DNA from 3 places in the Shouchella oshimensis genome. Region 3 is predicted to be linked to each of the others. Evidence: riboswitches for the same ligand, from Rfam matches in the RefSeq annotation. Region 3 holds a riboswitch; each other region holds the start of a gene.
What was found. Region 3 has a riboswitch for S-adenosylmethionine ahead of NDM98_RS08485 (methionine ABC transporter ATP-binding protein). Riboswitches for the same ligand answer to the same signal wherever they lie in the genome.
Positions count from the first base shown of each region.

Region 1: linked by a shared signal. The riboswitch ahead of metK (methionine adenosyltransferase) and the one ahead of NDM98_RS08485 (methionine ABC transporter ATP-binding protein) in region 3 are both predicted to bind S-adenosylmethionine.
Region 2: linked by a shared signal. The riboswitch ahead of NDM98_RS06315 (2,3-diketo-5-methylthiopentyl-1-phosphate enolase) and the one ahead of NDM98_RS08485 (methionine ABC transporter ATP-binding protein) in region 3 are both predicted to bind S-adenosylmethionine.

Region 1 covers NZ_JAMQJY010000001.1:1,418,893-1,427,068, forward strand. Annotated here, with positions in the region: gene NDM98_RS07590 (MDR family MFS transporter) at 1-398, opposite strand, end outside; gene mnmL (tRNA modification radical SAM protein MnmL/YtqA) at 574-1,539, shown strand; partial or broken gene mnmM (tRNA 5-(aminomethyl)-2-thiouridylate-methyltransferase MnmM) at 1,536-2,107, shown strand; gene NDM98_RS07605 (beta-class carbonic anhydrase) at 2,132-2,698, shown strand; gene NDM98_RS07610 (hypothetical protein) at 2,926-3,135, opposite strand; gene NDM98_RS07615 (alpha/beta hydrolase) at 3,247-4,029, opposite strand; gene NDM98_RS07620 (gamma carbonic anhydrase) at 4,143-4,655, shown strand; gene metK (methionine adenosyltransferase) at 4,711-5,925, opposite strand; SAM riboswitch class I at 6,056-6,164, opposite strand; partial or broken gene pckA (phosphoenolpyruvate carboxykinase (ATP)) at 6,343-7,924, shown strand; partial or broken gene NDM98_RS07635 (alpha/beta hydrolase family protein) at 7,969-8,176, opposite strand, start outside.
Region 2 covers NZ_JAMQJY010000001.1:1,156,545-1,164,720, reverse strand. Annotated here, with positions in the region: gene mtnK (S-methyl-5-thioribose kinase) at 1-1,146, opposite strand, end outside; gene NDM98_RS06330 (ABC transporter permease) at 1,161-2,147, opposite strand; partial or broken gene NDM98_RS06325 (sugar ABC transporter ATP-binding protein) at 2,149-3,644, opposite strand; gene NDM98_RS06320 (sugar ABC transporter substrate-binding protein) at 3,656-4,759, opposite strand; SAM riboswitch class I at 4,834-4,980, opposite strand; SAM riboswitch class I at 5,160-5,270, shown strand; gene NDM98_RS06315 (2,3-diketo-5-methylthiopentyl-1-phosphate enolase) at 5,348-6,580, shown strand; gene NDM98_RS06310 (2-hydroxy-3-keto-5-methylthiopentenyl-1-phosphate phosphatase) at 6,577-7,257, shown strand; gene NDM98_RS06305 (methylthioribulose 1-phosphate dehydratase) at 7,257-7,883, shown strand; gene NDM98_RS06300 (cupin domain-containing protein) at 7,898-8,176, shown strand, end outside.
Region 3 covers NZ_JAMQJY010000001.1:1,578,227-1,586,402, reverse strand. Annotated here, with positions in the region: partial or broken gene NDM98_RS08520 (IS256 family transposase) at 1-84, opposite strand, end outside; partial or broken gene NDM98_RS08515 (IS3 family transposase) at 300-1,670, opposite strand; gene NDM98_RS08510 (spore coat protein) at 1,731-2,072, opposite strand; gene NDM98_RS08505 (hypothetical protein) at 2,089-2,358, opposite strand; gene NDM98_RS08500 (arsenate reductase family protein) at 2,512-2,868, shown strand; gene gcvH (glycine cleavage system protein GcvH) at 2,940-3,329, shown strand; gene NDM98_RS23940 (MFS transporter) at 3,469-3,978, shown strand; gene NDM98_RS23935 (MFS transporter) at 3,929-4,747, shown strand; SAM riboswitch class I at 4,814-4,930, shown strand; gene NDM98_RS08485 (methionine ABC transporter ATP-binding protein) at 5,009-6,034, shown strand; gene NDM98_RS08480 (methionine ABC transporter permease) at 6,027-6,695, shown strand; gene NDM98_RS08475 (MetQ/NlpA family ABC transporter substrate-binding protein) at 6,717-7,592, shown strand; gene NDM98_RS08470 (carboxymuconolactone decarboxylase family protein) at 7,707-8,096, shown strand.

The DNA of each region.
Region 1 (8,176 bases), 160 kb from region 3:
TATATCGCATTAAACGGACGCCTCCCTCCCTCTGGCCATAAAGTTCCAGCCAATGCGTAAAGAGCGGGTGCCATAACACCAGAGCCAAACCCTATACCCATAAGTAAAAACATATAAAAATAATAGCTATGATTTAATGCAAGAAAACAAGCACTTAGCGAGGCGATACTAACACCAATCATAAGCGTTCTATAAGAGCCAATTGCGTCAAACAATTTCCCCCCAAGTAGATTTCCGCAAGCACCGGCAGCAGAATTTAGCATCAAAATAAAACCGGCAACTGTAAGCGACTTCCCAAGCTCTTCATGTATAATGATCGCATTTAATGGCCACAAAAAAGAAGCACCCGTAATACTCATGGTCATTGCGATTAATAAAATCCAAATGGACTTTGGCATTCCAACCTTCTCCTCTGTATTCCTTATAAGAAACCCCAGAAGTAATGCTATGGTAATTTATCAGGAAAAGCAATTCTTAAATAAATTGGCTCTTCGTAATATTGCATGATAAAATGAAGGATAAAATTAAGACTTCATTATTATTAATTTTGAAAGACACAGGAAGGTAGATTTGATGAATTCAGCAGTAAACGATATACCTGCACACTTTGTAGATAAACGCTATTACACATGGAGTGCACATCTTCGTGACCATTTTGGAACCAAGGTATTTAAAGTACCACTTGATGCCGGTTTTGATTGTCCCAATCGAGACGGGAATGTGGCACACGGAGGTTGTACCTTTTGTAGTGTAAGAGGCTCCGGAGATTTTGCTGGGGACAGGACAGATGACTTAGTTACACAATTCCATACGATTAAAGAACGTATGCATAAGAAGTGGAAAACTGGTAAGTACATTGGTTATTTTCAAGCCTACACTAATACCTATGCACCCGTAGAAACTTTGAGGAATTATTTTGAAGTGATCCTCAAGCAAGAAGGAGTTGTTGGCCTTTCCATTGCAACTCGGCCCGATTGTTTGCCTGATGATGTTGTAGAATATTTAGCTGAATTAAATGAACGCACGTACCTTTGGGTAGAGCTAGGTTTACAAACCGTACACGAGCGAACCGCAACTATCATTAATCGTGCTCACGATTATGAATGCTATAAGGAAGGCGTCGCTAAGCTCCGAAAGCACGGTATACGAGTTTGTTCCCATATCATTAATGGCTTACCACTTGAAACAACTGAGATGATGCTCGATACAGCTAAAGAAGTAGCCAAGCTTGATGTACAAGGAATCAAAATTCACTTACTACATCTATTAAAGAAAACAGGTATGGTGAAGCAATATGAAAAAGGCCTTGTTGATTTAATGGATATGGACGAGTATATGAAATTAGTCGCAGATCAGCTTGAAGTGATTCCAGAGGACATGATTGTTCACCGTTTGACTGGCGACGGTCCTCCAGAACTCCTTATTGGTCCAATGTGGAGTATGAACAAATGGGATGTTTTAAACGGTATTGAAAAGGAATTAAAGGACCGAGGTACGTGGCAGGGTATTCATTATCAGAAGGAGCAACTATCACAATGAAGCTAAAAGGCATTCTTCCTTTTGCCCGTGAGTTGCTTGCACAAGCTTTAACTGAAGGTGATGCAGCAGTTGATGCCACTGCTGGCAATGGTCATGACAGCTGCTATTTGGCAAAGCTTGTAGGTCCAACAGGTCACGTCTATAGTTTTGATGTACAAGAAACGGCTATTGTTGCTACAAAAACTCGGCTCCTTAATGAATCACTAGCAGATCGAGTTCATTTGTTCCATACCGGACACGAACAGGCCGTTGAAAAGATTCTTCCTGAGCACCTGTCAATTTTAAAAGCAGCCATTTTTAACCTCGGATATCTGCCAGGCAGTGATAAGAGTATAACAACTCAAGCAGAAACAACGATTACAGCGATTAATGGTTTGTTTGATGCCATGCAGCAGGAGGGATTATTGTCCTTGTGATTTATCACGGGCATGCCGAAGGGGCCGTTGAAAAAGAGGCCGTTCTCGACTATGTACAGCAACTACCTCAGGAGAAAGCTCATGTACTCCAATATGGATTTATTAATCAAAAAAACGCTCCACCTTTTATCATAGCAATTGAAAAACGCTAATACATTTGAAAGGCAGTGACGAACGTGCCCAATTTAGATAACATTCTTGAATATAACAAACATTTTGTTGAAACAAAAGAATACGAAAACTATCAAACCACCAAATTTCCAAATAAAAAACTAGTCATCCTAACATGTATGGATGCTCGTTTGGCAGAGCTTCTCCCTAGATCGATGAATATTGGACAAGGAGATGCTAAGATTATCCGTAATGCAGGGGCCGTCATTTCTCACCCTTTCGGAAGTATCATGAGAAGTATCCTACTTGCCGTTTTTGAGCTTCAAGCAGAAGAAGTCTTGATTATTGGTCATCACGGTTGCGGAATGGCCGGACTTGAATCAGAAAGCTTCCTCAAAAAAGCGGAAGCACGAGGCATTGACATGAATGTCATTGAACCACTTGAGTACGCAGGAGTTGACGTCAAACAATTTTTAACTGGCTTTGCAAACGTAGAAGAGAGCGTTACACATAGCGTTGATATTGTAGAAAACCACCCGCTAATGCCAAAAGAAATTCCTGTCCATGGTTTAGTGATCCATCCTGAGACTGGAAAGCTAGAACTGTTAAAAAGAGGCGAAGCTAGATCGTAAGCAAGAGAACCTCCCCACTCAATTGATGTGAGGAGGTTTTTGTTGTTTGTTGTTGAGTTAGTTTTGTGAGTTAGTTTTGTGAGTTATCGTTGTGATTTTTGGGGCTATCGTTTCGATCTTTGCTCCATCGTTTTGATTCCAGGGGCTATCGTTTCATTCCTCCCTCCATCGTTTTGATTCCGGGGGCTATCGTTTCAATCTTCCCTCCATCGTTTTGATTTCGCGTTCTATCGTTTCAATCTCCCCTCTATCGTTTTGATTCCAGGGGCTATAGTTTCAATCTCCCCTCTATCGTTTTGATTCCATGGCCCATTGCTCCACTCTTCCCTCCATCGCTCCATTTCCATGGCCCATTGCTCCACTCTTCCCTCCATCGCTCCATTTCCAAGCGTCCATTGCTCCACTCTCACCTCCATTGCTCCAATTCCAGCGTCCATTGCTCCACTCTCACCTCCATTGCTCCAATTCCAGCGTCCATTGCTCCACCCACACCTCGCCAATCAAAAAAACAGCAAGCACCCCGTGTGCTCACTGTTTTCAAAAATGTATTATGGGAACATCAAGTTGACAAAACTGATGGCATGTCGAAAAACTTCGTCTCTCTCTGGTTCATTAAATAGCTCATGGTATAAGCCTTCCCACTCTTTAAATGATTTTTGAGTAAGGATTAAATGATTAAACCACTCTTGCGTTGCATTTTTATCAACTAAATAATCCTCACCTGCTTGAAGAACTAGCAAAGGGATATTAGGGAATTTTTCTGGATAACGTCTGGTCACACGCATTGTTTTCTCTAATTCTTGGTACCATCTCGCAGACACTTTACTTACTTTAAGTGGATCCGTTAAATAGGCTTCAATAACCTCTTGGTTACGTGTTGCTCGATCTGATCGAATACCGGAGTTCACACTAAAGGTAGGTGCAACATGCTGCAAAACTTTAGAGGCCGCTTTTTTTGCTTTTGGTAATGGATGGCTTAAATCCAAACATGGTGAAGATAAAATGACTCCATAGATTAATGAATTATCTCTTTTCATCACGGTACGAATAGAGATTAATCCGCCCATACTGTGTCCAAGGAGTAGAATTGGAAGTTGTTTTTGCCTTGCTTCATTCAGCCATTCTTCTACAGTATCTAAGTATTGCTGGAAGGATTGAATATGACCACGTCGACCTCGTGTTTTACCTTGACCAGGTAAATCCCCCATGATGACGTCAAATCCATGCTCATTCCATTTCTTAGCTAGCCATTGGTAACGTCCATGATGCTCACCTGCTCCATGAACCATGACGACTACACCTCTAGGCTCTGTTACTTCCCATTTCCACACACTGATCATCTCCTTGCTCCACAGTAGAATCTTGTTGAATTTTTACCTTCTTATCATTTTACGTTAGAATTAAGTATAGCGTTTTTTTTATGAGACGGAAAGGATGAGCACATATGATTTATCCATATCAAAATAAAAAGCCACTTATTGCTGAAAGTGCCTTTATTGCCGATTACGTTACGATCACTGGTGATGTAGAAATAGGGGATGAATCAAGTGTTTGGTTCCAAACGGTTATTCGCGGAGACGTCTCCCCTACACGCATCGGGAAACGAGTAAATATCCAAGATCAAAGCTTGCTTCATCAAAGTCCAAAGTATCCACTCATCATTGAGGATGATGTTACAGTTGGACACCAAGCGATGCTACATAGTTGTACCATCCATAAAAAGGCATTGATCGGAATGGGATCAACGATACTTGATGGAGCTGTTATAGGAGAAGGTGCTTTTATTGGAGCAGGCAGTTTAGTGCCTCCTGGTAAAGTTATTCCGCCAAATACACTTGCTTTTGGTCGTCCTGCAAAAGTGATTCGTGACCTTAATGATGATGACCTGGCTGATATGGAGCGAATTCGTACAGAATATGTAGAAAAAGGTCAACTCTATAAACAAATGCAGTCTTAGTAAAATAAAAAGCATCCAACAATCAAATGATTGTTGGATGCTTTTTTGAAATAGATTAAACCGTTTTAATACTTGCTTGTTCTTTTAATACAGCCGCTTTGTCTGTTTCTTCCCACGGTAAGCTTACATCCGTACGACCAAAGTGACCGTAAGCAGCCGTTTGCTTGTAGATCGGACGACGTAGATCTAACATACGGATAATACCTGCTGGACGAAGATCAAAGTTTTTGCGAACAAGTGTAACAAGTTCACTTTCTGATACTTTTCCTGTTCCAAATGTATCAACCGCTATTGATACAGGTTGGGCTACACCAATTGCATATGCAAGCTGTACCTCTGCCTTGTCAGCAAGGCCAGCAGCCACAATGTTTTTTGCTACATAGCGAGCAGCATATGCTCCAGAACGGTCAACCTTCGTTGCATCCTTACCAGAGAACGCTCCCCCACCATGTCGTGCGTATCCACCATACGTATCAACGATAATTTTGCGACCTGTAAGTCCTGCATCCCCTTGAGGTCCGCCGATGACAAAACGACCTGTTGGATTAATAAAATATTTTGTTTGTTCATCAATTAACTCTGCAGGTACAACTTCGTTAATCACATGAGTTTTCATGTCATGCTGAATTTGCTCCAGAGTAGTCTCTGGATGATGTTGTGTTGAAATAACAATTGTGTCAACTCGTGCAGGTTTTCCTTGCTCATCATATTCTATTGTTACTTGCGTTTTAGCATCTGGACGTAGATAGTCAATGATCTCCTCTTTACGAACCTCTGCCAAACGACGAGCTAGCTTATGGCTCAGAGAGATAGGTAGTGGCATTAACTCTTTTGTTTCATTGGTTGCAAAACCAAACATCAAACCTTGGTCTCCAGCACCAATTGATTCAATTTCCTCTTCTGTCATTTGCCCTTCACGTGCTTCTAGTGCTTTGTCCACACCTTGAGCAATATCAGCTGATTGTTCATCAATTGAAACAAGAACAGCGCAAGTTTCTGCGTCAAAACCGTATTTTGCACGTGTATAACCAATACCTTTAATCGTATCACGCACGACACGTGGAATATCAACATATGTACTAGTTGTAATTTCTCCAGCAACTAATACAAGGCCTGTAGTCACAGATGTTTCGCATGCTACACGAGCATTAGGATCTTTCTTTAAGATTTCATCTAAGATCGCATCAGAAATTTGATCACACATCTTATCTGGATGTCCCTCTGTCACCGATTCTGATGTAAATAGCTGTCGACTTTTAAATTCTGCCATCTCTTTTCACCCTTCCAACTCATTCTAATCTTCTCTTATCAGCCTGATTACCAGGTTGAGATTAAATATACACAATAAAAAACCCCAATCCTCCTTACTGAGGAAAAGGGTTGAAATGTTGTCCTTTAACCTCTTATCGTTCAAGGCAATGCCTTGCAGGTTAGCACCTTTCCATTTTATTAAAATGGTGGTTGTTGGGCTTCTTTGGGCCTGTCCCTCCGCCGGCTCTCCGATAAGATCCGTTCGCGAAAAATTATATAACATCGATACTGAAAAGTCAATCATAGCAAGGTTAATCAAAGTTTAATCACTATATCTAAAAAGACGCACATAAAGTATAGACTAATAATATTAATGTGTTATACTAATTAGCATTAACCAACCATATAAGATGATCATTCGAGAGGAGAATGCGCTTTGAAAACCATGAATATCCCGGTGAAATTAGAACAATTATTATCAAGTCCACAAACCAAACATGACCTATCTGTTTCTCGTTTGGTTGAACGCTCTCTCCAAAGAGGTGAGGGTATACTTACAGCAACAGGCGCACTTAGCGTAGAAACCGGTGCGTACACTGGTCGTTCTCCTAAGGATAAATTTGTTGTTCAAGAGGACTCGGTTCGTGACACCATTGATTGGGGTCCAGTTAACCAAGCCAATATCAAAAGAGGTCTTTACTTCGTTATATCATAAAGTTCTTTCTCACCTTGGTGAAAAAGAAGAGCTTTTTGCTTCTCAAGGTTTTGCAGGAGCAGATACTGCCTACCGACTACCAATTCAAGTCATTAATGAATTTGCGTGGCACCAAGTGTTTGCTCGCAAGCTTTTTATTCGCCCAAGCTCTACGGATGTAACGCTTGATCGTGAGCTTTTCACCATTGTTTCTGCACCAACATTTAAAGCAGAACCGACAATTGATGGAACGAATTCTGAAGCCTTTGTGATGATCTCCTTTGAAGAACGAGTGATTCTAATTGGTGGAACTGAATATGCTGGAGAAATGAAAAAATCAATTTTCTCAATTATGAACTACCTTCTTCCAGAGGAGAATGTCTTGTCGATGCATTGCTCAGCAAACACCGGTGCAGAGGGAGATGTGGCATTATTTTTTGGATTGTCCGGTACAGGTAAAACCACACTTTCAGCATCACCCGATCGTTTATTAATAGGGGATGATGAGCATGCTTGGTCTGAAAATGGTGTTTTTAACATTGAGGGTGGTTGCTACGCAAAGTGCATAAATCTTTCTGAAGAAAAAGAACCACAGATCTGGAATGCAATTAAATTTGGAACAGTACTTGAAAATGTGGCGGTTTCTGAGGAAAATGGTGAGCCTGATTACAACGACGTCTCGCTAACAGAGAATACCCGTGCAGCGTATCCAATTGATTACATTCCAAATGCACTTGAGCCAAGTATTGCCGGGCATCCAGATACCATAATTTTTCTAACTGCTGATGCATTTGGGGTTTTACCTCCTATCAGTAAATTAACGCGTGAGCAGGCGATGTATCATTTCTTGTCTGGATACACAAGTAAACTTGCTGGGACAGAACGAGGCATTACAGAGCCTGAAGCAACCTTCTCTACTTGCTTTGGAGCACCATTTTTGCCATTGCCAGCACACCGTTATGCTTCAATGTTAGGTGACTTGATTAGAACACATGATGTAGATGTATTCCTAGTTAATACAGGTTGGTCTGGTGGACCATATGGAGTAGGTCAACGGATGAAACTTACGCATACACGTTCTATGGTGCAAGCAGCCTTACAGGGAGAATTAGCAAATGTTGAGACAACCGAGGATCCAGTGTTTGGCTTACACATTCCAAAGCAGTGCCCTGGAGTTCCCGATGAGGTTCTTCAACCTAAATCAACTTGGACAAATCCAGATGCCTACGAACGAAAAGCGGCTGAGCTGGCAGATAACTTCAAGCAAAACTTCACAAAATTTACTGGCCTAGCTGATGAGATCACTCAAGCTGGACCAAGATAGAATAACGAAAAAAAGTGTTCATCATTTGATGACACTTTTTTTCGTTATTTAGATTGGGCTTTCATCCATATCGCCGCTTCATGTAAGGTACGTTGCTGCTCTTTTAGTGGAAATTGATGCGTGTATGCTGAAAAGTACCAAGCTCTCAACCGGCTTCTTTTTTTCAAGGAGTTGTTTCTCCAATCGATGAGCATGGTCAATTGAGACATGGTCATCCTGCTCACCATGTATAAGAAGCACCGATGCTTTCAT
Region 2 (8,176 bases), 420 kb from region 3:
CACTTTCGCTGCTTTTAAGCAAGCAATTTCAGCTGTTGCTCGTTTGTCAGCGTCAGTAATGTCAGTAAGGTCCTGAACTGGGGCAAGGCCAATAACTCTGCGCGCAAGCTCAAGACCGACAACAGCAGCTGTATCGGCAAGCAAATCTTCAAGATAAAATTCTAAAAAGCCAGGATACTCTGCAACTCGTTCTGTTACTTGATCATAAAAAGCATCAATAAACTTCTCTTTAAATTGATCAATAATTTGTTGAATCGTAGTAAGGATATACCCTGTATAATGACTACGCTCGGTTGGGTCCTCAATGGTTTGTTCACCATTTACAAAAGCAAAGATCAGGTTCGCAATAATATTGCCGATATCATAACCCGCTTGTCCATAAAAGGCGAACTCAGCATCAATCACCTTCGTCTGGTCATTCGTCACAAAGATCGAGCCTGTGTGAAAATCACCATGAATAAGAGACTGTGCTTTAGTAAGGAACTGAAATTTGAGCTTTGCTGTTTCTAAAGCAAGCGACTCATCACTCCAAATTTCCTCACGAACAAAAGGAAGTGTTCCTTCAAATACTTCATTTCGTGGGCAGTCATAAAATGGTTCTGTATAGACAAGATCCTCTGTTATTTCGCAGAGCTCAGGATTAATAAAGGCTTTCACTTGATCTTTCTTTTCCTTATGACCAAGAACCAAGTCAGATGTGGAAAGAAGTGTACGGACCAAAAAAGTGGAAAGATGATCGGCAAGGTTAGGGAAAGTCTGATGGCTTAAAAAGGCCTTTCGTAAAATCGTAAAGTCAGACAAATCCTCCATTACCGTGCAGTTCATAATTGGATCATAGTGGTACACCTCAGGAACAAATTCGGGTGTGAGCTGCCCTTGTATCTTTAGGATATCGTGTTCAATTCTGTTCCGGTCAGGAGATACTTTAAATTCATCTGAAATTCTTGCAACAGGACCTGCTTGTTTGATAATAACAGATTGGAAAGTTTTCCGATCAACTAAACGGAATACATAATTTAAATTACCATCCCCAATCTCTTCACATGAGAGCATTGCATCTTCTGGAAAGATAGAAAGCTGAGTTTTGGCATATGTAATGGCATCAGCCTCGGTCATGGTAAAGTAGGTTTCAGTAAAGGTTGTCATTTGAATTCCTCCATTTACTTAAATTTGTAATACGTAATTGCTAACGCTAGGGCTAGAACTGCTCCTTTTACGATATCCATGGCATAGTATGGGACACTCATCATAACAAGTCCGTTAGCTAGAATTCCGATTAACACAGCTCCAACAAATGTTCCAATTGCATTTGGTTTACCTGCTCCAAAAACAGCAAATCCAATAAACGATGCCGCAACTGCGTCCATTAAATAGGGACCACCCGCATTTATTTCAGCTGTCATCACTCGAGAGGCTAGGACAATCCCACCTAATGCTGCAAAAAAAGCGGAGAGCAGATATGCAATCACTTTATACTTATTTACTGCAATGCCAGAAAGTCTGGCAGCTTCTTCATTTCCGCCAATGATATAAAGGCTGCGGCCATGTTTGGTATACGTTAAAAAGATATGAACAACAACAACACACGCTACCATGATTAAAATGATGTATGGAACCTGACCAATTTTAGCGAAAAAGGGACTAATCGTACCCTCTGCATAACTTCCATTAGACATAATCATATTTTCAGATATGGTGGCGCCTCTTGTGTAGGTTAAGGCGACACCTTGAATGATAAACATCATCGCTAAGGTTAGTAGGAGATCGGGAATTTTAATTTTTACGATTAAAAAGGCATTAAGTGCACCAACAAGAAGTGCGGCAGCAATGGCTGCACCAATTGCAATAACGGGTGTTTGTGAATACCAAACAAACATCGAAATGACCATTGCATTTGAAAGAGAGGCGACTGAGCCAACCGATAAATCAAACCCTCCAACTGAGAGGGAGATGGTGATGCCAATCGCAATAATTGTGACAATGGAGATAGAGCGAAGGATGGTCACAATATTACTCGTTTGCAGGAACGATGGATTTGCGGCAGAGAATCCAACAATTAATAAAACGATTAGAATAACCGTTCCGTATTTATATAAAAAACGAAATAAGTCAAAAGATGAAGTTTGTTTCACTTCAGGTTCAGCCATCTTAATTGCCTCCAGTAGAAAGGAATAGCAGTTCCTCTTCATTTGTTTCTGCGGTTATTCGTTCCTTTACAATATGCCCATCGTAAAGAACATAGGTACGATCTGTCATACCGATGATATCTGATAGTTCACACGAGGCGTAAATGACCGCTTTTCCTCTCGCTGCGAGTTCTGCAATTAATTCAAAAATATCCTTTCTGGCCCCAACATCAACACCTTTAGTTGGTTCATCAAAAAGGTACAGGTCTGCATCAGCGACTAACCATTTGCCGATCGCGACCTTTTGTTGATTCCCGCCAGAAAGATTTTTGACCAATGTTTCAGCTTGAGGTGTTTTGATCCCAAGAGCTGAAATCATCGTTTTAGCACTCGCTTGTTCTTTTTTGAAATTCCAAAAACCAAATCGCTTACTGAAGCTTCCTAGATTGGCAGCTGATAGGTTAGTTAAAACAGATTCATTAATTAGGACGCCTTCTTTTCGTCGTTCTTCAGGCACAAAAGCCATTCCATGAAAAACGGCATCATAAGGAGAGGAAATGACAACTGGCTTTTTGTTAATCAAAAGTGAGCCGGATGTCATCGTAGAAGCTCCAAAGAGTAGCTTGCAAAGCTCGGTTTTTCAGCTCCAACTAGGCCAGCTAATCCAAGAATTTCTCCTTTTTTAACATGTAGGGATACATGATTAATTTTGCTGCCATCTGATACTGAATGAGCTTCTAAAAATGTGTCACCCATCTCGGAAACTCTGTCTGTAAATTGCTGGCTTAAAGGTTCTCCAAGCATTTGCTCAACGACTTGGTCAATTGACGTATCAGGAATAGGTCTTGATGAAACTACTTGCCCATTCCTCATAACCGTAATGATATCGCAAATTTCAAACAGCTCAGGCAAACGATGCGAGATGAACACCACTGCTACGTTTTTGCTCTGTAGATCTCGTACAATCCGAAACAATTGCTTGGTTTCAGAAAGACTTAATGGGGCTGTTGGTTCATCTAGGATCAATAGCCGACAATCTGTCAAAACGGCTCGTGCAATAAGAACCATTTGTTTTTCTGCAAGCGTGAGCTCACTCGCTAACGTTTTAGAAGAAACATTGATACCTAATGAATCGAGAACCTCTGAAGCTTTTTTGTGAACAAGACTCCAATGAATAAAGGCGTTCTTGTTCTGACTAGAACCAAATGTATAAAGGTGTATGTTCTCAGCGACCGTTAAGTATGGAACTAATCCAGCATCAACTTCCTGATGAACAATTTGGATACCATGCTTTTGCGCATCCTTTGGTGAATGGATCGAAACATGTTGTCCGTCAATTAGAATGGTGCCGTCGTAATGACTTTCTGAACCAGACAGTACTTTCATTAACGTTGATTTTCCCGCGCCATTCGCACCAATTAGTGCGTGTGAAGAGCCGCCGCTTACTTCAAAAGAAGCCTGATCAAGCGCCTTGACTCCCGGATAAGAAACGGAGATCTTTTCCATACGTAGCTTCATCAAATCACCTATTATTCGTTATGTTCTTTTAATATAGTCATCCATTCTTCTTCAAACGCGTCTGATTCACCCCAGTTTGGAATGACCTCAGCTAATGAGACCATATTGACGTCATCATCTGCTTCTAATAATTGCTTCCGAGAAATGAGCGATGCTTCTAAATCATAAAATTGAGGTGTTTCTTCACCGGCTAGCTTTTTGGCAAGAATTCGTAGGTTGATAGAACCAATTAACTTAGGATCAACGGCTGCAGTATAATCCCATGTGCTATTTTCCTGTTGCATGATTTGAAGGTCAGCATTTGATACATCAATTCCATAGATATTGATTTCATCTCGTCCTGCTTCATCAAGTGCACGTGCTGCTCCAATTGCAAAGGCATCCCAAGTCGCAAAAATCGCATCGATTTCACCTTCAGGGTACTTATTAAGTAACGCAGCTACTGCATTTTGAGTTTGGGTAGAAGTATCTTCTGCGGCAACACCAAATCGCTCCAATTCATTAAGTCCAGGTTGCTCAGAAAGAACCTCCTGATAGATTGAATCGCGTCTTACCATTGGAGGGAAACCATCAACCCATAAGTAGAGAATATTTGCCTCTCCATCAAAATCTTCAACTAGTTGATCAAGGGCTAGTGTTGCAAGCTCCTCATCATCTTGGGAGGTGAGTGTCACACCATCAATCGATTCTAAATCACTATTGGAATCAAACGTTACAACCTCAATCCCTTTATCAACAGCTCGTTGTACGGCATCTACGGTAGCGGCATCATCACCATGTGAAAGAATTAAGCCGTCATAATCGGCATCTATTGCTTGAGATATGGCGTCATGATAACTTGCTGTATCCCCATTTGCGGTAAATACATCGACATCAAAACCTAACGCTTCACCTTCTTCTTGTACTCCGGCCAAATATTGAGCAGTATGGTCATCTCCACCAATCTTGCGAATGACCTTTATTTTGGCGCCTTCACCTGTAGCGAATCTCTCAGGTACTCCGTCTAATTTGACATCTGCTTCGGCTTGCGAGGACTCACTATCACCACATCCAGCAAGTACAATTACAGCAGCAGCAGTCATTCCTAATGTTTTAACCCCAAATCCTTTTATCATGGTCATCTCTCCATCTATTAAAATATAAAAAAGCCTCTTTCGTTTAAGAAAGAGGCGGAATGCTGTGATTCAACCTCTTATCTTTCAGACTCGGGAAGAGTCTGTTGGATGTAGCACCGTGCCTTAAAACCTTAAAGGTTTTCATCATATTAGTAGAATGATGATTAGGTCGGTTGCCGGGCTTCATAGGGCCAATTCCCTCAGCCAACTCTCGATAAGAGTGTATATAAAGTTGTGTGTACTCTTAATCATTTTTTCCCAATAAGAGTAATTGGTATAAATAATACGAGGGAATTTGTACGTTGTCAATAGATTCTGATAAAATGATTATTACTAATTGACAGAATAGAATCTCACTGTCATAATCCATAGTATATTTATCAACATTACATATGTATCACTCTTATGAAGAGCTGGTGGAGGGACGAACCCGATGATACCCGGCAACCTGTTTTGGCTTTTTAGCTATTCAAGGTGCTAATTCTCACAAGGTTACCTTGGTAGATAAGAGGACAAGAAATGGGTACACTGTCCTCTTCCACTAGAAGAGGATTTTTTTGTTATTGAGGTAAGGGGGAACTGAACAAAATGAGTTTTGTAACGGCAACATATCGAGTATACGATCAAAAAAAAGATCTTCACAAAAAAGCAGAATCCATTGCCCTTGGGTTAACGATTGGATCATGGACACATTTACAAGCGCTTGAAAAAAAGCAGCTTGAAAAACACAAAGGTGAAGTTGTTGAAGTAATAGAAGAGAAAAGCACAGATATAGCCAATCGATTATTTGGGGAAGAACGAAAAACGGGCCTCATAAAAATCGCGTATCCACAAGCCAACTTCTCAGCCGATCTACCAGCCATTTTAACAACGATTTTTGGAAAGCTATCTCTCGATGGTGAAATCAAGCTAGTAGATATTGATTTTACTAGTGATCTAGAAAAAGCTTTCCCTGGACCGCAATTTGGAATAGAAGGTATTCGTAGTCAGCTTCAGGTCTATGAGCGGCCGCTTGTGATGAGTATTTTTAAAGGGATGATAGGAAAGGACATGACGGAATTTAAATCTCAGCTAGCTGATCAATTGCTAGGTGGAGTCGATCTAGTAAAGGATGACGAGATTCTATTTGATAATCCATTAACCCCTTTTTCAGATCGAGTTCAAGCTGGTTCTAAGATTATCAAAGAGGTGTATGAACAGACAGGTGAACAAAAGCTGTATGCGGTTAACCTAACTGGTCGAACGTTTGACTTAAAAGACAAAGCAAAAAGAGCAGTCGAGCAGGGAGCAACGGCCTTATTGTTTAATGTATTTGCATACGGATTGGATGTTTTGCAGGCATTAGCAGAGGATCCGGATATTCACGTTCCAATTATGGCTCATCCAGCTGTTTCTGGAGCCCTTACGGCGTCACCTTTTTACGGAATATCTAACAAAGTACTTTTAGGTAAATTGTTACGATTAGCCGGAGCGGACCTTGTTTTGTTTCCGTCTCCTTACGGTAGCGTTGCCATGGAAAAGTCGGAAACGATAGATATTAAACAGGCATTAACAGAGGAACGAGCTCTCAAAAAAGCCTTTCCGGTTCCATCGGCTGGGATTCATCCTGGTTTGACGCCACTTCTAATTCAGGACTTCGGCATTGATTCAGTAATTAACGCAGGCGGTGGTATTCACGGTCATCCAGGTGGAGCAAGAGCAGGTGCTAAGGCCTTTCGAGATGCGGTTTCAGGAGTACTTGCTACTCAATCATTATCTGATGCGGCAGCTAAATCACCAGAACTGGCAAAAGCACTTGAGTTGTGGGGTAGTCCAACATGACACAGATTGCAGGTAAAGACCCAATCATCTTCTGTGACTTTGATGGCACAATTACAACAAAAGATAATATTATTGGGCTTATGAAACACATAAATCCTCCAGGCTTGGAAACGATTAAGGACGACATTTTAGCTGAACGGATCTCGATTCGTTCAGGCGTCGGTCAGATGTTTAAGTTAATTCCAGTTGAACGCAAACAAGAAATCATAGAGTTTGTGTTAAGCCAAGCGGAGATTCGGGATGGATTTTCTGATTTTTTAACGTATGTTCGAGAAAAGAACATTTCATTAAAAATCGTAAGTGGAGGCATTGATTTTTTTGTGGAACCCATTCTTAAGCCATTTGCACTGTTGCCTGATTTGTACTGTAATGGCAGTGATTTTGATGGCCGTACTATACAGATTACGTGGCCACATAGCTGTGATGAGTTCTGTTCAAATGATTGTGGTTGTTGCAAACCATCAATACTTAGGCAGTATTCAGATCAAGAGTTTTATAAGATTGTCATTGGTGATTCAATAACGGATCTACAGGCGGCAAAGGTAGCGGATGAGGTATTTGCATGTGATTCATTCCTATTAGAAAAATGTCGTGAGCTTTCACTTAATCATTCGTCTTTTACTAGTTTTCATCAGATTATCGAAAAACTTGATTCAAAGCTGGAGGTGCACATGTAATGAGTACAACACAAGCTGTTTATGATTCGTTATGGAGCGAGCTTGCGGATATTAAGGATGAGTTGGCTGCAAGAGATTGGTTTCCTGGTACAAGCGGTAACCTTTCTATAAAGGTTAGTCATGACCCATTACGTTTTCTAGTTACAGCAAGTGGTAGGGATAAACGAAAACGTACACCAGAGGATTTCCTTTTAGTAAATGAACAGAGTCAATCTATAGAGCAGACAGATTTAAAGCCATCAGCTGAAACGGTTCTCCACCAACGAATCTATGAAAAAACAGATGCAGGCTGTTCATTACACGTTCATACCATATCGAACAATATCATTTCCGAACTTTATGCTGAACAGGCAGAGATTACTTTTCAAAATCAAGAATTAATCAAAGCATTTAATATCTGGGAGGAAGACGGCTCCATCACCATTCCCATTGTACCTAATTATGCAGACCTTGGTCAGCTAGCTGAAGCAGTAGCCGAGCAAATACGGCCAGGTATCAAAGGAGTATTAATCCGTAATCATGGCATTACAGCCTGGGGCCGTAATGGATTTGAGGCAAAAAAACATTTAGAAGCACTTGAATTTTTATTTGAGTATCACTTGCGACTTAAACAACTAAATCTTTAGGAGGATGATTAGAAATGGCAGTTATTCAGATTCGTAATACAGGAGAAGTCATTAAAGGTGAGGCAGAGGTTAGAGCCTTTTTAGAAAGTCAGGAAGTTCTATATGAATATTGGAATCCTGAGAAACTTCCAGAAGCTTTGCAAAACGAGTGCCACTTAAATGATGAAAACAAAGAACAAGTGCTTGCTACATTTGACGAAGAAATTCGTTCTTTGGCCGAACGTCGTGGCTACAAAAATTGGGATGTCATTGCTTTAAATGAAGATACACCTGATTTGGATGCGCTTTTGAAA
Region 3 (8,176 bases):
AGATTTAATCGTCGCATTTAAATTTGAGCCTATTAATTCCTCTTTAATTACATCCATATCTACGTTAAAATTAAATTGGGTCATGTCCCATTCCTCCTGTTGATGATTTTCTTGGCGAAAATAGTGTATCACGAGGATGGGCCATTGGCCTTTTTTTTATTTTTACTTTTACACAATTATATGGACTCTACTTTATTCTTCTTGATTTGCCTTTCAAACTGCTTCCCCGACCTTCCCAAATAAAAAAACCTGAGCACATTCGTAAAATGTACCCCTTGTAAAGGACATTTAAAAAAAGCCTATGCGATTTTTAGAAGATGATCACTGTATTTTACAGGGGTCATCTTCTTTCGGTTCCATTGATATCTATGGTAATTATAGTAGTTCATGTATTGCTTGATTTCTTTTTGAACCTCTCCCAATGTCAAACAGCTTTTAACAGAGGTTTCGTCTTTCAAATGTCCAAAGAATGATTCAATGGGGGCATTGTCCCAACAGTTCCCCCTTCTGGACATGGATTGATGAATGTTAAGTTGCTTAACCTTCTTTTGGAAGTGAGGATGGGTATAGTGAACCCCTTGATCAGAATGTATAAGTGTATCTTTGTCTTTCTTAAACCGTTTGTTTTTCTTCAGTTTTTCAAGTGTATCTGTGGCTAATTCCATCGTCATTCGATCCGACACCTGATATGCCAGTGCTTCACCACTTGTACCATCCAATATGGCTGATAAATAAGCTCTGGAGTTCTGCCCATAATTCAAGTACGTAATGTCGGTTAACAACACTTTTCCTGGTTTCCCTTGATTGAATTGACGCTTCAGTAGGTTAGGGACTACTGAGTGTTCCATGGTTGCCTTCATGATACGTCTGTACGGATTCGCCTTTCGGAAAGGACAGAAAATGTGATATTTTTTCATGATTCTTCGAATTCTTTTCAAATTATAGACAATCTTAAAATGACCCGCCAACGTCATTTTTATTTGGCGCGCGCCTTTTTTACGATTTTTATAATGAAACGCTTTTAAAATGATTTCTTTCACTACTTCGTCTCGTACTTCCTGCCGTTTTCTACGTTCTTGAGCTTCATGAGAATAGTACCTATAGTAGGCGCTTCTGGACACGCCGGCGATCTCACAGAGGTAGCGCACCATCTTCTTAAGCTTATACTTTCTAATCACGAAACGAATGAGAATGAACTTTTGACTGGGGGAGAGGACTATTCCTTTAGCCCCCTTTCTGCGAATCGGATCTTTTTTAGGAGTTCATTTTCTGCCTTTAGTAAGTTCACTTGGGCCTCAAGTCGAGCATTCTTTTCCTCGAGAGAGACTTCTCGTTTTCTGGGTCTCCCGGCATTTCCTGTCCTTGTATCATCTAGTCCCATAACCCCATGTTCCTTATAAGCTGCGCCCCATCTTTTACTGGCGGCTTGAATGCGTGTCATACCAATACTATGTACATCAAATCCAGCCTCTTCAAAGACCTGTTTGGAGAATTTCCCTTTCTCCTTCTCAGCGATAAAGTGGCTTTTAAATTCATTTGTGTAGGTAATTCCTTTAGAACTCACGGCTTTCACGTAGGGGTTCATGGATAATTGGTTAATTTCTTTCTCGGTAAATGTTTTTTTACTCATGGTGGCTTCCTCAATTTCTACTAAGTTGTCTACTTGTCATTATACAAAAAAGTACCCTATAGGTAGACTTTTTTTACGTGTCTACTCTATAGGGTACATTTTATTCGCTCAGGTAGTGGTTTAATGTGTATTCGAGTAAGGAAGCTTGGTTTTGATAGCCGGAGAACTGCTGATAACTTTGCTGCAGCTTTTGTGGGGTTTCACTTTCAATTGCGTATAGTCCTTTTCGGAACATGATGTTATACAGTTGTCGCTGGCAATTTTGTGATTCTTGATAAATGGTATTGATGTCTTGATAAAGCTGAGAATGGCTTGCTTCGTTTTCGGCGATATCATAAGCTGACGTGATATATTTTTCTGTCGTCAGCATGTCGGTAATAAATTCACGGTCAGTCATGTGTGTATCTTTTGGGAAAGCTGTTTCTTGGTTTTGAATTTTCATTAGGGATCTCCTTTCGTTATTGAACAGTAGGCTGTTCGGTTGTTGGTTTTAGGTGGGTGAGTAGGCGCTCGTAGTGTCGCTTGTGCATTTGTCCGGCTTGATTAATGGCTTCTTTTATTTCTGCATCCTGACAGTTCGACGCGTAAAAATAAGCTTTTTTCATAGCAAGTAGGTTCCACGATAACATGTCATTGATGTAGAGATGATCTTTTGTTGAAATGACTTGAGGTGGTTCGGAGATGAAGTTCTGTTGCTGGTTTGCTTGTGTTCCTTGTTGTTGCTGCATGTAAATGGCCTCCTTTTTAACATTAAATTTAAGTCATACGCTCTTAGTTTGAAAAAAAGAGGCTGATTTTATCCATCAAAAGCGTATCAATTGTAGCGAACGTAAAAATCGGACATAATAACAGTTGATATAATCTCAAAGGAGGTGCCATAAATGAGTGTAACGTTTTACCAGTATCCAAAATGCGGAACATGTCGTAAAGCAAAAAAGTGGTTAGAGGAACAAAACGTTGAAGTGAACGCTGTACATATTGTTGAATCTCCACCTTCTGCCGACACGTTAGCTGATTTGTATCAGAAAAGTGGGCTCGAGCTTAAGAAATTTTTTAATACAAGTGGTCAAAAATACCGTGAATTGGGTTTGAAAGATAAGTTAGCTTCTATGAGTGAAAGTGAGATGTTGGAACTACTTTCATCTGATGGAATGCTTATTAAAAGACCAATTACAACAGATGGTAGCAAGGTAACTCTTGGATTTAAGGAAGAACAATTTGAACAAAACTGGAGCTAACTCGTTTTTTTTATGAGGAAGTTCGGTTATAATGAATGCAGAATCGAACAAGTTGATGGAGGGGTTATAACATGAGCAACAAATTACCAGCAGAACTTAAATATTCAGAGGAACACGAGTGGGTCAAAACTGAAGGAGAGAAAGTCCGTATTGGTATTACAGACTTCGCTCAGTCTGAGCTTGGAGACATCGTGTTTGTTGAACTACCAGAGGTTGGCGATGAAATTGAAGCGGACGAGCCGTTTGGCAGTGTTGAGTCTGTAAAAACCGTTTCTGAGCTGTATGCTCCTATTAGTGGAAAAGTAGTTGAAATTAACGAAGAGTTAGATGATTCACCTGAATTCGTTAATGAATCACCATATGAAAAGGCTTGGATGATTGTTGTTGAGCCTAAAGACTCTGCAGAAGTTGAGAAGCTTATGTCTGCAGACGAATACAACACAATGATTAGCGAAGATTAATCGAATGTTAAACCCATCAAGTGCAACTTGCCTTGATGGGTTTTTTTAGTGTTTCTTGTACTTAAGTCTTCTCATCTTAACAGACTTCGTATATGATTACTTAGGGTAGCGAAATAAGAACGGGTATAGGTGAGGGCAGATGGCTCAATTTGCAAAAGAATGGTCGAGTAAATTAAAAGGCTATAACAAAAATATTCGTCTATTCCTGATAGCGTCTTTTTTGCTTAATGTAGGAATGGGCATTTTTATGGTAATTTATAATTATTATATTCGTGAGTTGGGTTTTTCGGATGATGTGAATGGACGCGTGATCGCAATGCAAGCCACAGCAACAGCTATTGCACTTCTGCCAGTTGGACTCTTAAGTGATCGGCTTGGTCGAAAGCGGTTAATTGTCATAGGTTCTGTGGCGGTTATGCTTAGCTTAATTTTAAGAAGCATTGGCATTGCAGAGGACTTATTGATAATAGGAGCCTTTGTCACAGGATTTTTTATGGCTTTTATTCAAGTCACGGCTATTCCACTTCTTGCTGAGAATTCAAGGGAATCTGAGAGAGTACATCTATTTAGTCTAAATGCAGCATTTATGATGGCGGCAAATGTTATCGGAAATTTGCTTGGGTGGTGTGATGACAGATGCCCTACATAGCCTGTTTCAGATAACGATGCTTAATAGCGTGAGGTTTACATTATTAGTAGGTGTATTCATTGTCTGCATTGGGTTATTACCACTTTTCAAAATCAAAGAAGAACGAAAGGTACAAACGATTCAAACGAGACGACTGTCAGGCTTTAAGCAATTAGCTGAGAAAAAAGATTCTTTAAAATTAATTCTTCTATTTGCTATTGCTAGCATCTTAATTGGGTTTGGATCAGGCTTGGTAATCCCGTATCTTAACCTTTATTTCACGGATCGCTTTGACATTAGTTATTCTTTAGTAGGTATCATTCTTGCGTTAGGACAGGCGATGACGGCAGTTGCCTTACTAATCGGTCCGAGTGTTGTTAAGCGGTTTGGAGAGGTAAGGGCAGTGGTCATTTTACAGCTTGGTTCTCTGCCATTCCTTCTATTATCTGCTTACACCGAAATTCTATGGCTAGCAGTGATTGGATTCCTGTTTAGACAAGCGTTAATGAATGCAGGAAACCCTATTCATTCTGCCCTGATGATGCGTTTGGTTGATCCATCTATGAGAGGACTTGCCAACTCACTTGGTCAAATGGTTTTCCAATTAGGTTGGGCAGTAATGGGACCTGTCTCAATGGGAATTGTGTTGGCATATGGTTCGTACACTGGCTACGCGATTGTTTTTTCGATTACAGCTTGTCTGTATTTAATCGGGTCCATTTATTTCTATTTTGTATTTGGAAGACGTCAGAAAGATATTCCAGCACCACTAGTTGTTGAAAAGAATTGACCAAGCTACAATAGCATGCTATGATTTTCCCAACTTAGCATAAAATCTAACATAAAAATTTAATAACTCTTATCGAGAGTGGCGGAGGGACTGGCCCTTTGATGCCCGGCAACCACGGAACTGATTTCGGTTCTGCAGGTGCTAAATCCAAGCAAAGTGATGATTCACTTTGAAAGATGAGAGAGGGATTAATATAAACCTTCTGCTTATCTGCGGGAAGGTTTTTTTCTATATAGTTTAATAGAAAGTGAGGATTACAAAGTGATTGTATTAAAAGGATTACAAAAAATATTTGAGCTAAAAAGTGGAGCAGTGACGGCTGTAGATGGAATTGATTTGACCATTGAAAAAGGCGGGATTTTTGGCATCATCGGATATAGTGGTGCGGGAAAAAGTACACTGATTCGCATGCTAAATATGTTAGAGCGCCCGACTAGTGGAGAGGTCAAAATAGATGGACGAGACATTTCTAAATTAACAACTAAAGAATTACGAAAATCACGCCAGGAAATGGGTATGATTTTTCAACATTTTAATTTATTATGGTCGCGCACTGTATATGACAATATTGCCTTCCCTCTTGAGATTGCTGGTGTGAAAGGTGAGCAACGAGACAAGCGAGTTAAAGAATTGATTCAGCTAGTTGGACTAGAGGGTCGTGACAAAAGCTATCCTTCACAACTGAGTGGTGGACAAAAGCAACGGGTAGGGATTGCAAGGGCATTAGCCAATAATCCAAAGGTGTTGTTATGTGATGAAGCCACATCTGCTCTGGACCCTAAAACAACTGAGTCGATCCTAGACCTTTTAGTTGATATCAATAAAAAACTAAACCTTACCATTGTGCTTATTACACATGAAATGCATGTCATCCGTAAAATTTGTTCAGAGGTAGCGGTTATGGATAATGGTCAGATCGTAGAAAAAGGACCAGTCCTAGATGTATTCCGTCAGCCTAAAGAAGAGATGACAAAAGAATTCTTAAAACAAATTACAGAGCAGGATGATACGGAAGAGACAATCCAGGAGATTCTAAGTGAAGCGGGATCAGGAGATGTTGTTCAGCTCACTTTTTCTGGTACAAGTGCAGAGCGTCCTTTGATCTCTGAATTAATCCGTACCTTCCAAATTGATGTATCGATTCTTCACGGGAAAATTACCAAGGTTCGAGGTGGATCTTACGGTACATTATTTATTCAAATCACAGGTGATGAGTCGGAAAAGAAAAAAGCATTAGATTTTATTATGACCAAAGAGGTTGAAGCGGAGGTGTTACGCCGTGCTTGAGACACTATTTCCTAAAGTTAGTTGGGATCGAATGTGGGATGCAACAGTTGAAACTCTCTATATGACGGGAATTTCACTAATTGCCACATTTATTCTTGGTATTCTACTCGGTTTACTGTTATATTTAACTGGTAGGGGAAATCTATGGGCGAATAGACCGGTAAATGCGGTCATTGCAGCCTATGTGAATATTACACGATCGATCCCATTTGTTATTTTGTTAATTCTCATTATTCCTTTAACCAAATTTCTTGTTGGGACCTTTCTAGGTCCAACTGCAGCACTGCCTGCGTTAATCATAGGGGCTGCTCCATTTTATGCACGGATGGTTGAAATCGCACTGCGTGAAATTGACCGTGGGGTTGTGGAAGCTGCGCAATCAATGGGAGCTTCTTCTACAACAATTATCTTTAAAGTGTTATTACCAGAGTCAACACCTGCACTTATTTCAGGGATTACAGTCACTACAATTGCGATGATTGGTTATACAGCAATGGCTGGTATTGTAGGTGGCGGTGGTCTTGGAACACTTGCTTATCAAGAAGGGTTCCAGAGAGGGAATAGCGATGTAACCTTGGTGGCAACAATCGTAATTCTACTGGTTGTATTTATCGTCCAGTGGATCGGCGATTTTTTCACATATATTACAGACAAACGATAAAAAGAGATGGGGGAAAGAGACATGAAAAAATTCTTAGGTACGCTTGGAACGGCAGGTCTTGTACTAGCACTAGCAGCTTGCGGGACATCAGGTGATGAAGACAGCAACAACGGTGACACTGGTAGTACTACAGGCGGGGACACACCTGCTGAAGAGGAAACAACAACCCTTAAGATTAGTGCGTCAAACACACCTCATGCTGAAATTCTTGAGGAAGCAGCTAGTACATTAGAAGAAGAAGGAATTGAGCTAGACATTGTTGTCGCTCAAGACTATGTCATCCCTAACATTGCTTTAGATGGCGAAGAAGTGGACGCGAACTTCTTTCAACATCAGCCTTATCTAGATCAACAAACAGAAGAGTTTGGCTATGACTTTGCAGTAGCTGGAGCTATTCACATCGAACCTTACGCATTGTATTCGTCTCAATATGACAGTGTGGATGAGATTCCTGATGGCGGTACGATTATTTTCAGTAATAACGTGGCTGAAGAAGGACGTGCTCTTCATTTGCTAGCTCAAGAGAACCTTATTACACTTGCAGATGGCGTTGGTTATGAAGCGACACTAGATGATATTGAAGAAAACCCGAAAAATCTTGAGTTTGTGAACAATGTTGATCCTGCATTGCTTCCTCAGGCGTACGAAAACAACGAAGGAGACGCAATCATTATTAATGCAAACTATGCACTTGAGATTGATCTTAATCCTACAGATGATGGTTTAATCACTGAGTCAGGTGATTCTGATAATCCATTTGCCAACTTAATCGTTGTTCGTGCTGGTGAAGAAGATCGTGAGGATATTCAAAAGTTAGTTGAGGTTCTTCACTCTGAAGAAATCACAAACTTTATTAATGAAAACTATGAAGGTGCGGTTGTACCAGTAACAGAATAGCAACATAACAACATGTAGCACACCAAATTAGGTGTGCTATTTTTTTCGCATAACTCCTTATAAATAAGCTCATACTACTGGCATACTAAGCTAAGTAGAAGGGGTTTGAGAGAGATGGATCAACAGCAATCCCAGCAAGATAATACAATACAAGAGGCACTTCATACGTACAAAGAGGGATTACAATCCTTTACACAGAAACTGCCTCATATTGCGAAAAGTTATAATAAATTTACGGAAACGTGTTTTGAAGAGGGAACTTTAACGAAAAAAGGGAAACAGTTAATTGCTCTTGGAATAAGTGTCTATTCTCAAGACGAATACTGTATTATCTATCATACTAAAGGTTGTCTTGATCAAGGCTGTAGTGAGGACGAGATCCTTGAATCAGTAGGAGTGGCAGCAGCATTTGGTGGTGGGGCAGCGATGAGCCAAGGGGTTACATTGGTGCAAGAAGCCATTCAGAAGCTGAAAAGTCCTGGTTCAGACAAAGCTTTTCAATAAGTGAATACATGTTCTAGCAACGCCCTTGGGTGTTGCTTCTTTTTTTGTTACAATAGAGTTTCGCAATTAGGTTGCGTACC